DNA from 3 places in the Enterobacter sp. B79-1 genome. Region 1 is predicted to be linked to each of the others. Evidence: predicted binding sites of a transcription regulator. Region 1 holds the regulator's gene; each other region holds the start of a gene.

What was found. Region 1 encodes CRP, which controls carbon source genes, mostly activating them, when cyclic AMP is high. Its sites were predicted from a motif close to ATGTGANNNNNNTCACAT; they were not measured.
Region 2: a site for CRP is predicted at 3,132-3,149, ahead of AC2T6E_RS21580 (YjcB family protein). Genes of this name have one in related genera too.
Region 3: a site for CRP is predicted at 1,934-1,951, ahead of focA (formate transporter FocA). Genes of this name have one in related genera too.

The regions. Positions count from the first base shown of each region.
Region 1 covers NZ_JBYAZJ010000009.1:183,449-187,911, reverse strand. Annotated here, with positions in the region: gene AC2T6E_RS20695 (hydrolase) at 1-931, shown strand, start outside; gene AC2T6E_RS20690 (YheU family protein) at 928-1,146, shown strand; gene AC2T6E_RS20685 (phosphoribulokinase) at 1,177-2,046, shown strand; gene AC2T6E_RS20680 (OsmC family protein) at 2,133-2,537, opposite strand; gene crp (cAMP-activated global transcriptional regulator CRP) at 2,849-3,481, shown strand; gene AC2T6E_RS20670 (YccS/YhfK family putative transporter) at 3,539-4,463, shown strand, end outside.
Region 2 covers NZ_JBYAZJ010000011.1:46,169-50,631, forward strand. Annotated here, with positions in the region: gene soxR (redox-sensitive transcriptional activator SoxR) at 107-565, opposite strand; gene soxS (superoxide response transcriptional regulator SoxS) at 664-990, shown strand; gene AC2T6E_RS21575 (EAL domain-containing protein) at 997-2,562, opposite strand; gene AC2T6E_RS21580 (YjcB family protein) at 3,211-3,492, shown strand; gene ssb1 (single-stranded DNA-binding protein SSB1) at 3,553-4,083, opposite strand; gene uvrA (excinuclease ABC subunit UvrA) at 4,334-4,463, shown strand, end outside.
Region 3 covers NZ_JBYAZJ010000001.1:1,156,598-1,161,060, reverse strand. Annotated here, with positions in the region: gene pflB (formate C-acetyltransferase) at 1-966, opposite strand, end outside; gene focA (formate transporter FocA) at 1,018-1,875, opposite strand; gene ycaO (30S ribosomal protein S12 methylthiotransferase accessory factor YcaO) at 2,282-4,042, opposite strand; gene AC2T6E_RS05640 (DUF421 domain-containing protein) at 4,170-4,463, shown strand, end outside.

The DNA of each region.
Region 1 (4,463 bases):
AACCATGCTGCCGCGCCTGATCCGCCGCAAGGTGCAGTTCACCCCGCACTGGCAGCGCCTGGATTTGCCGGACGGCGACTTTTTAGATCTCGCCTGGAGCGAAGCGCCGGAGCAGGCCCGACACAAACCTCGCCTGGTGGTGTTTCATGGTCTGGAAGGCAGCCTGCACAGTCCCTACGCCCACGGTTTAATCGAGGCGGCGAAAGCCCGCGGCTGGCTGGCGGTGGTGATGCATTTTCGCGGCTGCAGCGGCGAGCCGAATCGCCAGAAGCGTATTTACCACTCCGGTGAAACCGAAGACGGCACCTGGTTCTTACACTGGCTGAGAGAAAATTTTGGCACGGTGCCAACGGCGGCGGTGGGCTATTCGCTGGGCGGTAATATGCTGGCCTGCCTGCTGGCGAAAGAAGGTGATGCAGTCCCGCTGGATGCCGCTGTTATTGTCTCCGCTCCCTTTATGCTCGAGCAGTGCAGCTACCATATGGAGAAAGGGTTTTCCCGCGTCTATCAGCGCTACCTGCTCAACCTGCTGAAGGCAAACGCCGCGCGCAAGCTGAAGGCCTACCCTGATACCCTGCCGGTTAGCCTGCAGCAGCTCAAGCGCGTGAAGCGTCTGCGCGAGTTTGACGATCTGATTACCTCGAAGATCCACGGTTTTGCCGATGCGATTGACTATTACCGTCAGTGCAGCGCCATGCCGCTGTTGAATCAAATCACCACGCCGACGCTGATTATCCACGCCAAAGACGATCCGTTTATGGATCATCACTCTATTCCGGCACCGGAGCATTTACCGGCTAACGTGCAGTATCAGCTCACCGAGTACGGCGGGCACGTCGGCTTTGTTGGCGGCACGCTACGCAGGCCGAAAATGTGGCTGGAAACCCGCATCCCTGACTGGCTCACCTCTTTTCTGGACGGTAAAAAATGATTATCCCCTGGCAGGATCTCGCTCCCGAAACGCTCGATAATCTGATTGAAAGCTTTGTATTACGTGAAGGCACCGATTATGGTGAACAAGAACGTTCGCTCGAACAAAAGGTCAGCGATGTTAAGCGCCAGCTGAAAAGTGGCGACGTGGTGCTGGTGTGGTCCGAACTGCATGAGACGGTCAATATCATGCACCGCAACGCGTTTCACGGCTGATCTGTAAACCTTTCCAGTCAGGGAGTTGCTATGTCTGCCAGACATCCGGTTATTGCCGTAACGGGCTCAAGTGGTGCGGGTACCACCACCACCAGCCTCGCCTTTCGCAAGATTTTCGCACAGCTGAATCTACGGGCGGCAGAAGTGGAGGGCGATAGCTTTCACCGCTATACGCGCCCGGAAATGGACATGGCCATCCGCAAGGCGCGCGATCTGGGCAAACACATCAGCTATTTCGGGCCGGAAGCCAACGATTTCAGCCTGCTGGAACAAACCTTCCGCGAATACGGGCAGAGCGGGACCGGGCAGTCCCGCAAATACCTGCACACCTACGACGAAGCGGTTCCCTGGAATCAGGTGCCGGGGACGTTCACCCCGTGGCAGCCGCTGCCGGAGCCGACCGACGTGCTGTTTTACGAAGGGCTACACGGCGGCGTGGTCACGCCTCAACACGACGTCGCGCGTCACGTAGATCTGCTGGTCGGCGTGGTGCCGATTGTTAACCTTGAATGGATCCAGAAGCTGACGCGTGACATGAGCGAGCGCGGGCATTCTCGCGAAGCGGTGATGGATTCCGTCGTGCGCTCCATGGAGGATTACATCAACTTCCTGACGCCGCAGTTCTCCCGCACCCACATCAACTTTCAGCGCGTGCCGACGGTGGATACCTCCAACCCGTTTGCGGCCAAAACGATCCCGTCGCTGGATGAGAGCTTTGTCGTCATCCATTTCCGCAATCTAGAAGGCATTGATTACCCCTGGCTGCTGGCGATGCTGCAGGGCTCGTTTATTTCGCATATGAATACGTTGGTAGTGCCGGGCGGAAAAATGGGGCTGGCGATGGAGTTAATTATGACGCCGCTGGTCCAGCGACTGATGGAAGGGAAGCAGATCGCGTGAGTTGTTTTGCCCGGTGGCGCTGCGCTTACCGGGCCTACGGTCGTGCTTTTGTAGGGCGGGTCAGCGAAGCGCCACCCGCCAAAAGATTAAGCCTCGATCACTTCATACGAATGCGTGATTTTTACCGCTTTCTCCAGCATTAACGCCACAGAGCAATATTTCTCCGCAGAAAGGTCTACGGCGCGTGATACTGCGGCATCTTTCAGTTCTTTACCGGTCACGATAAAGTGCAGATTAATGTGCGTGAACAGGCGTGGCGCCTCTTCGCGTCGTTCGGAAGTAAGCTTCACTTCGCAATCGGACACATCATGACGACCTTTTTGCAAAATCGACACCACGTCAATTGCGCTGCATCCGCCCGCCGCCATCAGCACCATCTCCATCGGGCTTGGGGCTTTGTCGCCGGAGTTACCGTCCATCAAAATCTGATGTCCAGAAGCGGATTCGCCCAGGAACGTTAAACCTTCAACCCATTTCACACGCGCTTGCATATTCATTAACTCCAACGTTGCATTTTTGGTGACAGATTACGCGTGCATTACATTTCTCGCAACGGAAGGCGACCTGCATCATGCTGAAGCGAGACACCAGGAGACACGCGGCAAAAGCTATGCTAAAACACTCTGGATGCTACAGTAATACATTGACGTTACACATGTATGCAGAGGACATCAAACTTTACTGGCTGCGAAACGTTACGACAGCCGACTTCCCAGGGTATGGGTAAGAATTCGATTGCAACCCCAGAGTCCGGATGCATCTTATGACTCTGGTGACAGCTTATAACAGAGGATAACAGCGCATGGTGCTTGGCAAACCGCAAACAGACCCGACTCTCGAATGGTTCTTGTCTCATTGCCACATTCATAAGTACCCATCGAAGAGCACGCTGATTCACCAGGGTGAAAAAGCGGAAACGTTGTATTACATCGTTAAAGGCTCGGTGGCAGTGCTGATCAAAGATGAAGAAGGGAAAGAGATGATCCTTTCTTATCTGAACCAGGGCGATTTCATCGGTGAACTGGGCCTGTTTGAAGAGGGCCAGGAACGTAGCGCCTGGGTTCGTGCAAAGACAGCATGTGAAGTGGCTGAAATTTCTTACAAGAAATTCCGTCAGCTGATTCAGGTTAATCCTGACATCCTGATGCGTCTTTCTTCCCAGATGGCGCGCCGTCTGCAGGTGACGTCTGAGAAAGTGGGTAACCTCGCCTTCCTGGACGTGACCGGCCGTATCGCGCAGACCCTGCTTAACCTGGCGAAACAGCCAGACGCCATGACCCACCCTGACGGCATGCAAATTAAAATTACCCGCCAGGAAATTGGTCAGATCGTCGGTTGCTCCCGTGAAACAGTGGGCCGTATCCTGAAAATGCTGGAAGACCAGAACCTGATCTCCGCCCACGGTAAAACCATCGTGGTTTACGGAACGCGTTAATTCCGCTCAAACGGCGTGCCATCGCAAGGTGTCACGCCGTTTTTGTCTCTACTCCCCATGTGGCGCAGGCTGATCTATCACCCGGAAGTTAACTACGCACTGCGACAAACGCTGGTGTTGTGCCTTCCTGTGGCCGTGGGCCTGATCCTCGGACACCTCCAGCAAGGTCTGCTGTTTTCCCTCGTGCCCGCCTGCTGCAACATTGCCGGTCTGGACACGCCGCATAAGCGCTTTTTCAAACGCCTGATTATCGGTGGCTGTCTGTTTGCGGGCTGTAGTCTCGCCGTACAGCTCCTGCTTGCCCGTGATATCCCGCTGCCCCTGATCCTGACCGTGCTGGCGATGACGCTTGGCGTGACGGCGGAAATCAGTTCGCTGCACGCGCGCCTGCTGCCCGCCTCGCTGATTGCGGCTATCTTCACCCTGAGCCTCGCCGGGAATATGCCGGTGTGGGAGCCACTGCTGATCTACGCCCTTGGCACGCTCTGGTACGGGGTGTTTAACTGGTTCTGGTTTTGGCTCTGGCGGGAACAGCCGCTGCGTGAATCCCTGAGCCTGCTCTATGTGCAGCTTGCGGATTACTGTGAAGCCAAATACACCCTGCTCACCCAGCATACCGACCCGGAGAAATCCCTGCCGCCGCTGCTGACGCGTCAGCAAAAGGTTGTCGACCTGATTAGCCAGTGCTACCAGCAGCTGCACATGCTTGCCGCCAACAAGAACCACGAATACAAACGGCTGCTGCGCACTTTCCAGGTGGGGCTGGACCTGCAGGAGCATATCTCCGTTAGCCTTCACCACCCGCAGGAGGTACAAAAGCTGGTAGAGCGCAGCCATGCAGAAGCAGTGATCCGCTGGAACGCCCAGACCGTCGCCGCGCGGCTTAGGGTACTGGCTGACGATATTCTCTATCACCGCTACCCCACGCGTTTTAACATGGATAAACAGCTCGGCGCGCTGGAGAAAATCGCCCGTCAGCATC
Region 2 (4,463 bases), on a different contig from region 1:
TTTATTATGCTTTTTGCCGGGTGACGCTTCGCTTACCCGGCCTACGTTCTCGGTTTTGTAGGCCGGGTAAGGCGCAGCCGCCACCCGGCAAACCGGCCGCACATACTCAATCCTCCTCCAGCAACCGCGCGCCCGTTCCCTGCTCGCCCAGCCTGTCGCCGGGGTTACGCAACGGGCAGTCGCTGCGAGATAAACACCCACAGCCAATACAGCCATCCAGTTCGTCACGCAGCACGACCAGTGTGTGAATGCGTCGGTCCAGCTCTTCACGCCACTGGGACGACAGCTCTTTCCACTCTTTCGGGCTAAGCGTGTGTCCTTCCGGCAGCACGCCGAACGCATCGCCGATGGTGGCCAGGGGGATTCCGATTCGTTGCGCAATTTTGATAATCGCCACATAGCGGAGCACGTCGCGGGTGTAACGCCGCTGGTTTCCGGCATTACGGATACTCTTAATTAACCCTTTGCTTTCATAGAAGTGGAGCGCCGACACCGCAACGCCGCTGCGCTTTGCCACTTCACCGGGGGTTAAGAGCGCTTTAATTCGCGGCAATCTCTTTTCCATAAAACCTCTTTACCTCAAGTTAACTTGAGGAATTATACTCCCCCGCAGAGAAAACGACGAATCCACCAGGATAGATGTATCTACAGAGGGGCAACCTTATGTCGCATCAGCAAATTATTCAGACGCTTATTGAATGGATTGATGAACATATCGACCAACCGTTGAACATTGATGTGGTCGCTAAAAAATCGGGCTATTCGAAATGGTATTTACAGAGAATGTTCCGCACCGTCATGCATCAGACGCTGGGTGAGTACATTCGCCAGCGCAGACTGCTGCTGGCAGCGCAGGCGCTACGTTCGACGCAGCGGCCTATTTTTGATATCGCGATGGATCTGGGTTATGTCTCGCAACAAACCTTTTCCCGCGTGTTTCGCCGTGAATTTGACCGCACGCCGAGCGATTACCGCCACCAGTTGAATTAATGTGTATCAGTGCAAAGGTTGCTGCTGCCAGGCCATAAATTCCTGGGGCGGCATCGCTTTCGCGAAGTGCCATCCCTGACAATACTGCACGCCACGCTTCAACAGCCAGCTGACCTGCTCTGCCGTTTCCACACCTTCCGCAATCGTTTTAAGACGCAAACTTTGCGCCATCTCGATGATGTGCTCGGCAATCAGGTGGCTGGTGCTGTTGGTGGTTAAGGTATCGATAAAGGATTTATCGATTTTCAGGATATCGACGTTCAGCGAATAAAGGTTATGCAGGTTGGAGTAACCGGTCCCGAAATCATCGATGGCCACTTCATAGCCCGCCTGACGGAAAGCCTGAATAACGGGTGTGGTTTTAGGAACATCGATAAACCCGCGTTCCGTCACTTCAATCTTTATCTGCTGCGCGCGCACCGCATAGTGTCTGGCCTTGTCTGAGATCATCGCAATCAGGCGCGAAGAGTGGAAATCAGTCGCCGACAGATTAATGGAAATATAGAGATCGGGATGCGTCGCCAGGAAATGCCCCAGATCGCTGAACACCTCTTCGACGACGTAATCCGTAATACGTTCGCTCATGCCCTCTTTTTCCGCCAGCGGGATAAATTCCACCGGACTCATCACCTGTCCGTTAAAGCCAGGCCAGCGCAGTAACGCTTCTGCCCCCACGCACCGATTATTTTTAATATCAATAATTGGCTGATAATGGACGCAAAGCTGGCGCTTATTCAGCGCACGATGCAGCAAACGGCCTGGGGAGTTGAGTTCACGGTGGGTGCGTGACCACACCAGCAGAATAATAATGCTGCAGATCATCCCCAGCGGCAGCGTCAGTGTGGCCTGATGATAAAGCGTTTCATAAAAGCGTGTATTCGATGTGGAAACGATGGCTGCGATAGGACGTTTATCGGATTTAACGATGGTATAAAAACGGTCATCTTTTTGAAATGTCGATTCCTTATCCCGGATTAGCGCATTCAATAATGTAATATTGGCCTGCTGGCTGACGGAAAAGAATGCATTAGTTACCGTGTCGTATACCCCCCACGACAGAGAATGATCGGCTGACATCACTTCACTGTAAGAAAGCGGATTGACCACCACAACATAATTTCCGCGCTGCATGTATGTCATTTTATAGCCAGTAAAAAATGGCGTATCGCGATAATAATAGATGGCAATGTCGGGTTTACGTTTGTAATTGGCGACAGAAATCAGATAGGGCTGGTCGGGGGTAAAAACGGTTGAACAAAGAAAACGTTGGCCTTGTGCATAAATTAAATCGGCGACGAAAAGACGACCACGAACCACATTCAACATATATTGCCGGTGCTCAGGTGTACACAGTTTACCCTGATATTGTTCAGCGCCATCGCGTGCTAAATCAACCTGTTGAATGACAAGTTCTGTTTTGTCTAACGCAAGTCCAGCAAATGTGCGTAGTTGGGCGCTTGTTTCCGACACGGCTCTGAGCTGGGCAAACCATAGCGCAAGCATCACCGGTAGCATAACTACCATGATGATCCCTACCACCCTGAGCATCTTGCGCCGCGCGCTACGATTCATTTCCCGCCCTATATCCCTGCATGTTGTACGCCTGTAGTAATGAAGGCCGGATGCTTTGATAAACAGATGATTACGTTGCATGAATCATGCGAAGTTAGCAACCGACTTTTAGTATTAAAAATCTTAAAATTGCTTATGACGATAATATTTTCCCGTAAGCTAAACTGAAAGTATTCGTTCCGTTTCAATTAAGGAAAATAATTATCCAGTACAGGCGGGTGGTTTTAGATAGCACAACAGCGGATCGTTGATTAAACCAAAATTCTGGCCGCATGAAAAAAGAACAAGATGAACATGAAATTTCGTGATAATTGTTCCCCTCTGCTTTGTCGTTTGATTTATTAATAATCAAACGCAACCAGCATATTTTTATGACGGGCGTAAAAATAACGCTTCACTTCGCCAGTAAAATGGCTGACCAGACATGTCTCTTGCCCGAGCTACGCGCTCGCCGCACTTGCCCAGGCAGGCGTTGCGTTGAGGCGTCAGCCTCGCTGACAGAGATATATTCTCCATGGTGATAAATCGCCCATTTTTCCACGTCGTGAGACTGGCGAATAAAACAGCAAATGTGATATAGTTCACACATCTTGTGTAACGAGAAACATTGTTTCATTTCAGTTCGTCTGTTTTGTCGAGGATGGGTTTATGGCGACCATTACCACCAGCATGGTTCTCCTTCGCTGGCCATTGTTAAGTGCGGTTTTGATGTTTTTAGCCAGCACGCTGAACATTCAGTTTCGTAAATCTGACTACGCCGGCCTTGCGGTGATCAGCACCCTGCTGGGGCTGGGCGCAGCCTGCTGGTTTGCAACGGGCCTGCTTGGCATTACCCTGGTGGATATCGCTGCCGTTTGGGAAAATATAAAAGTGGTGATGGTGGAAGCCATGAGCCACACGCCGCCAGACTGGCCGATGGTGATTACCTGATCCCTTCATCAATAAAAAAACCCAGACGATGTCTGGGTTTTTTGTTTTCGCATCCGTTGATCAGAACGGAATGTCGTCGTCGAAATCCATTGGCGGTTCGTTAGACGGGGCCGGAGCAGACTGCTGCTGCGGACGAGACTGCGCGCCGCCGCTGAACTGGTTGCCGCCCTGCGGCTGCTGAGGCTGACCCCAACCGCCCTGCTGCTGGCTCTGTCCGCCACCTGCCGGTGCGCCACCGCCCTGACGGCCACCCAGCATCTGCATGGTGCCGCCCACGTTCACCACGACTTCCGTGGTGTACTTCTCAGCGCCGGACTGATCGGTCCATTTGCGGGTACGCAGCTGGCCTTCGATATAGACCTGAGAACCTTTACGCAGATACTCACCGGCCACTTCGGCCAGTTTGCCAAACAGCACAACGCGGTGCCATTCGGTCTGCTCTTTCATCTCACCGGTCGCTTTATCACGCCAGGATTCGGAAGTAGCCAGCGTAATGTTGGCAACTGCGCCACCACTCGGCATGTAGCGTACTTCCGGGTCCTGGCCCAGATTACCGACGAGAATCACCTTGTTTACGCCTCTGCTGGCCATGTTCGTGTCTCCTGAATACGTTTCTTAATAGTGTAAACGCGCGAGTGTACCATTTCCATGCTGCACTTTGATAGTTGCGTAGCACGTTCCAGAGTTCTCTCGCAACTCGACATTGTTACACAGCCAATCAGAAAATGCATTCCAATACTGTATATTCAAACAGGTTAAATTGTGTCATAATTAGCCGTTTCTGACAGCCGTTTGTCCTTCAAACAAATCAGGCAATCCGTGTTCCAACCGGGAAAGGTGAATGGATAAGATCGAAGTTCGGGGCGCCCGCACCCACAATCTCAAGAATATCAACCTCATAATCCCTCGCGACAAACTCATCGTCGTGACCGGGCTTTCGGGGTCTGGCAAATCCTCACTGGCTTTCGACA
Region 3 (4,463 bases), on a different contig from region 1:
AGGGGTACGCAGGAAGCGAACCATACGCAGTTTCATGACCAGGTGGTCAATCATTTCCTGAGCGTCTTGCTCGGTAATTTTGCCTGCTTTGATATCACGTTCGATGTACGCATCCAGGAAGGTGGATACGCGACCGAAGGACATTGCTGCACCGTTCTGAGACTTAACCGCGGCCAGGTAGCCGAAGTAGGTCCACTGGATAGCTTCCTGAGCGTTGGTAGCAGGACCAGAGATATCGCAGCCATATTTAGCAGCCATCTCTTTGATCTGACCCAGTGCGCGGTGCTGTTCAGCGATTTCTTCACGCAGACGGATGGTCGCTTCCAGGTTTACGCCGTTTTCCAGGTCAGACTGCAGGGAAACGAACTGTGCGTATTTGTCTTTAAGCAGGAAGTCGATACCGTACAGCGCAACGCGACGGTAGTCACCGATGATACGGCCACGGCCATACGCATCTGGCAGACCGGTCAGAACGCCAGATTTACGGCAGTTCAGAATGTCTTTGGTGTAAACATCGAATACACCCTGGTTGTGGGTTTTGCGGTATTCGGTGAAGATTTTTTTCAGCATTGGGTCCAGCTCGCGGTTATACGCTTTGCAGGAACCTTCAACCATTTTGATGCCACCGAACGGGATGATTGCGCGTTTCAGTGGTGCTTCAGTCTGCAGACCAACGATTTTCTCAAGGGCTTTGTTGATGTAACCAGCATCGTGAGAAGTGATGGTGGAAGCAACGGAGGTGTCAAAATCAACTGGCGCGTGAGTGCGGTTTTCCAGTTTAACGCCTTCCATTACGCTGTCCCACAGCTTGGTGGTCGCGTCAGTTGCGCCAGCCAGGAAGGATTCGTCACCTTCATACGGGGTATAGTTTTTCTGAATGAAGTCACGTACGTTTACTTCATTCTGCCAGTCACCTTTCGCAAAACCTTCCCAGGCTGTGGCTAACTTTTCATTAAGCTCGGACATGTAACACCTACCTTCTTAAGTGGATTTTTTATTTACTGCCTGAGACAACCATTAATGATGGTCGTCGCCACGCAGGTAAATGACCCAGTATGTCAACCCAACTAACAGACCCCCACCGATAATGTTCCCGATAGTGACAGGGATCAGGTTATCAGTAATGAAGTTCATGATAGTCAGGTGAGAGAAACTTTCCGGATTTGAACCAACTGCGGTCCAGAACTCCGGGCTCGCAAAGTTGCGGATAACAATCCCCATTGGGATCATAAACATATTCGCAATACTGTGCTCGAAGCCGCTGGCAACAAACATCGCAACCGGCAGAACCATAATCATGGCTTTGTCCATCAGGCTACGACCCGAGTAGCTCATCCAGACGGCCAGGCAGACCATCAGGTTTGCGAGGATGCCGAGAGCAACAGCTTCGATAAATGTATGGTGCATTTTGTGGTCAGCGGTTTGCAGGACGTTAAGCCCCCAGCCACCGTTGGCGGTCATATACTCGCCAGAGAGCCACATCAACAGAACAAAGAGCAGACAGCCAATCAGGTTACCAACATAGACGTTTAGCCAGTTGCGTGCCAGTTGACCCCAGGTAATTCTTCCGCTGGCTTTCGCCACAACAATTAGCACCGTAGAGGTGAAAAGGTCGGCGCCGCAGATGACGCAAAGAATCAGACCCAGTGAGAAGCAAATGCCGCCAATCAGTTTGGCCATGCCGAAAGGCATCCCGGCAGTACCGGTGGTGGCAGTGATGTAGAAGACGAAAGCGATTGAGATGAACACACCGGCCGTGATCGCCAGATAGAACGTCTTCATCGGGTGTTTCGTTGCTTTATAGACACCCGCTTCTTCGGCAACTTTGGCCATTGCAGCTGGGAGTAAAAGATCAAAAGGGTTGTCAGCTTTCACACTAACTCTCTCTTTATTAAGTCGGCGACGAGATACTAACAAAGCATTATAGAAGAGAAATTGATATAGATCATATCTCGCCTGGCTTATAGGCCCGCAATGTGTATGGATTTACAGCGAATGCGGAGTAAGTATTTGATTATCCGTATAAAAATAAATTTTAAAAGTTATGAGAAGAGTTGAATTTTTTCGTTAGGCCTCCCGTAAAACAGTTAATTAAAATGGAGTATTTACCACAAAAAGTAACAGTCCAGCCCAGGTAAGTATTATTATATTTACCCGTAATTAACTTAATTATTACAATCAAACATCATTACCGAAAAAATAAAAAAAAGGGGCAATGAAATTGCCCCGTAATATAGCCCAGACGATTGGATACGCCTACATCTGGTAATGTTATATGCGCTTATTTTGACCAGTAAGCGGCTTTTGCCTTCTGTAATTTTTCATACGCTTTCAGCAGCGACTGATGTGCCGGGAAGGCTTTCAGATCGCTATCAACAGCCTGCAGGCCATAGAACGGCTCTTCGCCGCTCAGCGCCGCGCTGGCCGCTTCGACTGCATCTGCACCGTACATACGAACAAAGGCATTCAAGTACTGCAGAGGTTCACGGTCCTCTTCCTGAGCGAGCAGCAACAGCGTCTGAAGACAGCGGTAGTAGTTGGTGCGCTCGGCTGAGAAGACAGACTGGTTGAATTCCATGGTCCACTCGGTCCAGGCCAGGGCCTGATCCAGATCGCCACCCGCAAGAGCCAGCATCGCTTTCAGCTCACCAATACGCAGAGTGTACCAGCCGTTGTCTTTACCGGTCGCCAGACCCAGCAGTTCACGCACGCGGGTGAAGTCATCGTGGCCTTCTTCGTCCAGTTGGGCGATCAGGTTCAGATAATCGTCTTTCTCCCACTCGCTGCCCGGCAGGGCCAGCAGTGTTTCGCGCAGGTGCGCGCCCATGCTGTTATTTGCCAGCCACAGATCTTCGGCAGGGTAGATGTCGGACATGCCAGGAACAATAATGCGGCACGCGTAGACGCCAAGATGTTCGTAGTCGGCGATATAAACGTCCTGGTCTTCGGCTTTGAAGATTGCCATCAGCGTGGCGAACTCTTCTTCCGTGGTACCGGCAAAGCTCCAGTCCACGAACGGATAGTCTGCATCCTGCTTAAACATGTCCCAGGAGATCAAACCGCTGGAGTCGATGAAGTGGGTTTCGAGGTTGGTATGCTCGGCCACTTCTTCATCGTCAAAGGTTGGCGGGGTGAACACGTCGAGATCTTTCAGGCTACGGCCCTGCAGCAGCTCGGTGACGGTACGCTCCAGCGCCACGCCGAAGTCCGGGTGCGCGCCGAAGGAGGCGAAGCAGGTACCGTTCGTTGGGTTAAACAGCACAACGCAGATAACGGGATATTTGCCGCCCAGCGAGCCGTCATAGGCAAAGATTGGGAAACCTTCTGCTTCCAGCTTAGCGATGGATTCCACCACGCCCGGATAGCGCGCCAGCACGTCTGCCGGAATTTCTGGCAGGCTGATGGATTCGGCAATAATGCGGTTTTTGATGTGACGTTCGAAGACTTCAGAAAGACCCTGCACGCGCGCTTCATTGCGGGTGTTACCAGCGGACATACCGTTGGATACATACAGGTTGCCGACAATGTTCATCGGGATGTAAACGGTCTTTTCGTCAGACTGGCGGGTAAACGGCAGGGCGCAGATACCGCGATCCTCGTTACCGGACTGCAGATCGATCAGCATGCTGGCGGTCAGTTCGCTGTCTGGATCGTAGAACGCACGCAGGCGCGCGTCGAGAATGCCTTCCGGCAGTTCGTCGTCTTCGGTCAGCGGGAACCATTTTTCGTTCGGATAGTGAACGAACGGGCCGTTAGCGATGGTTTCGCCCAGCCAGAAGTCAGCGAAGAAATAGTTAGTGGACAGACGCTCAAAATACTCACCCAGCGCAGAGGCCAGTGCCGCTTTTTTTGTCGCGCCTTTACCGTTGGTAAAGCACAGGGCACAGTCTTTATCGCGAATATGCACGGACCAGACATGCGGCACCGGATTGAGCCAGGAGGCTTCTTCGATGTTAAAACCCAGGTCGGTCAGTTTCTGCTGGAAGCGAGCGATGGAATCTTCCAGAGCGGCGTCTTTGCCGGGGATAAACGTTTGAGTCATGGCGTTCACTTTTATCGTACGTAAAGCGCGCAATGATACGGGTTTTGCGTGACGGGTGCTATCTTCGGCGAAAATAAAAGGCTGGGCTATGCTTAGTGGCAGTAACTGACTGTTAAGGCATAGAAAAATGAAAGCATTTGATCTCCAGCGGATGGCGTTTGATAAAGTTCCTCCTGAATTTCTGGGCGAAGTGGCGCTGCGCAGCCTGTATACCTTCGTGCTTGTCTTCCTGTTTCTAAAAATCACCGGCCGTCGCGGCGTGCGGCAGATGTCGCTCTTTGAAGTGTTGATCATCCTGACGCTGGGGTCAGCGGCGGGAGACGTTGCCTTTTATGACGATGTGCCGATGGTGCCGGTGTTTATCGTTTTTGTCTCACTGGCGCTACTTTACCGTCTTGTCATGTGGCTGATGTCGAAAAGC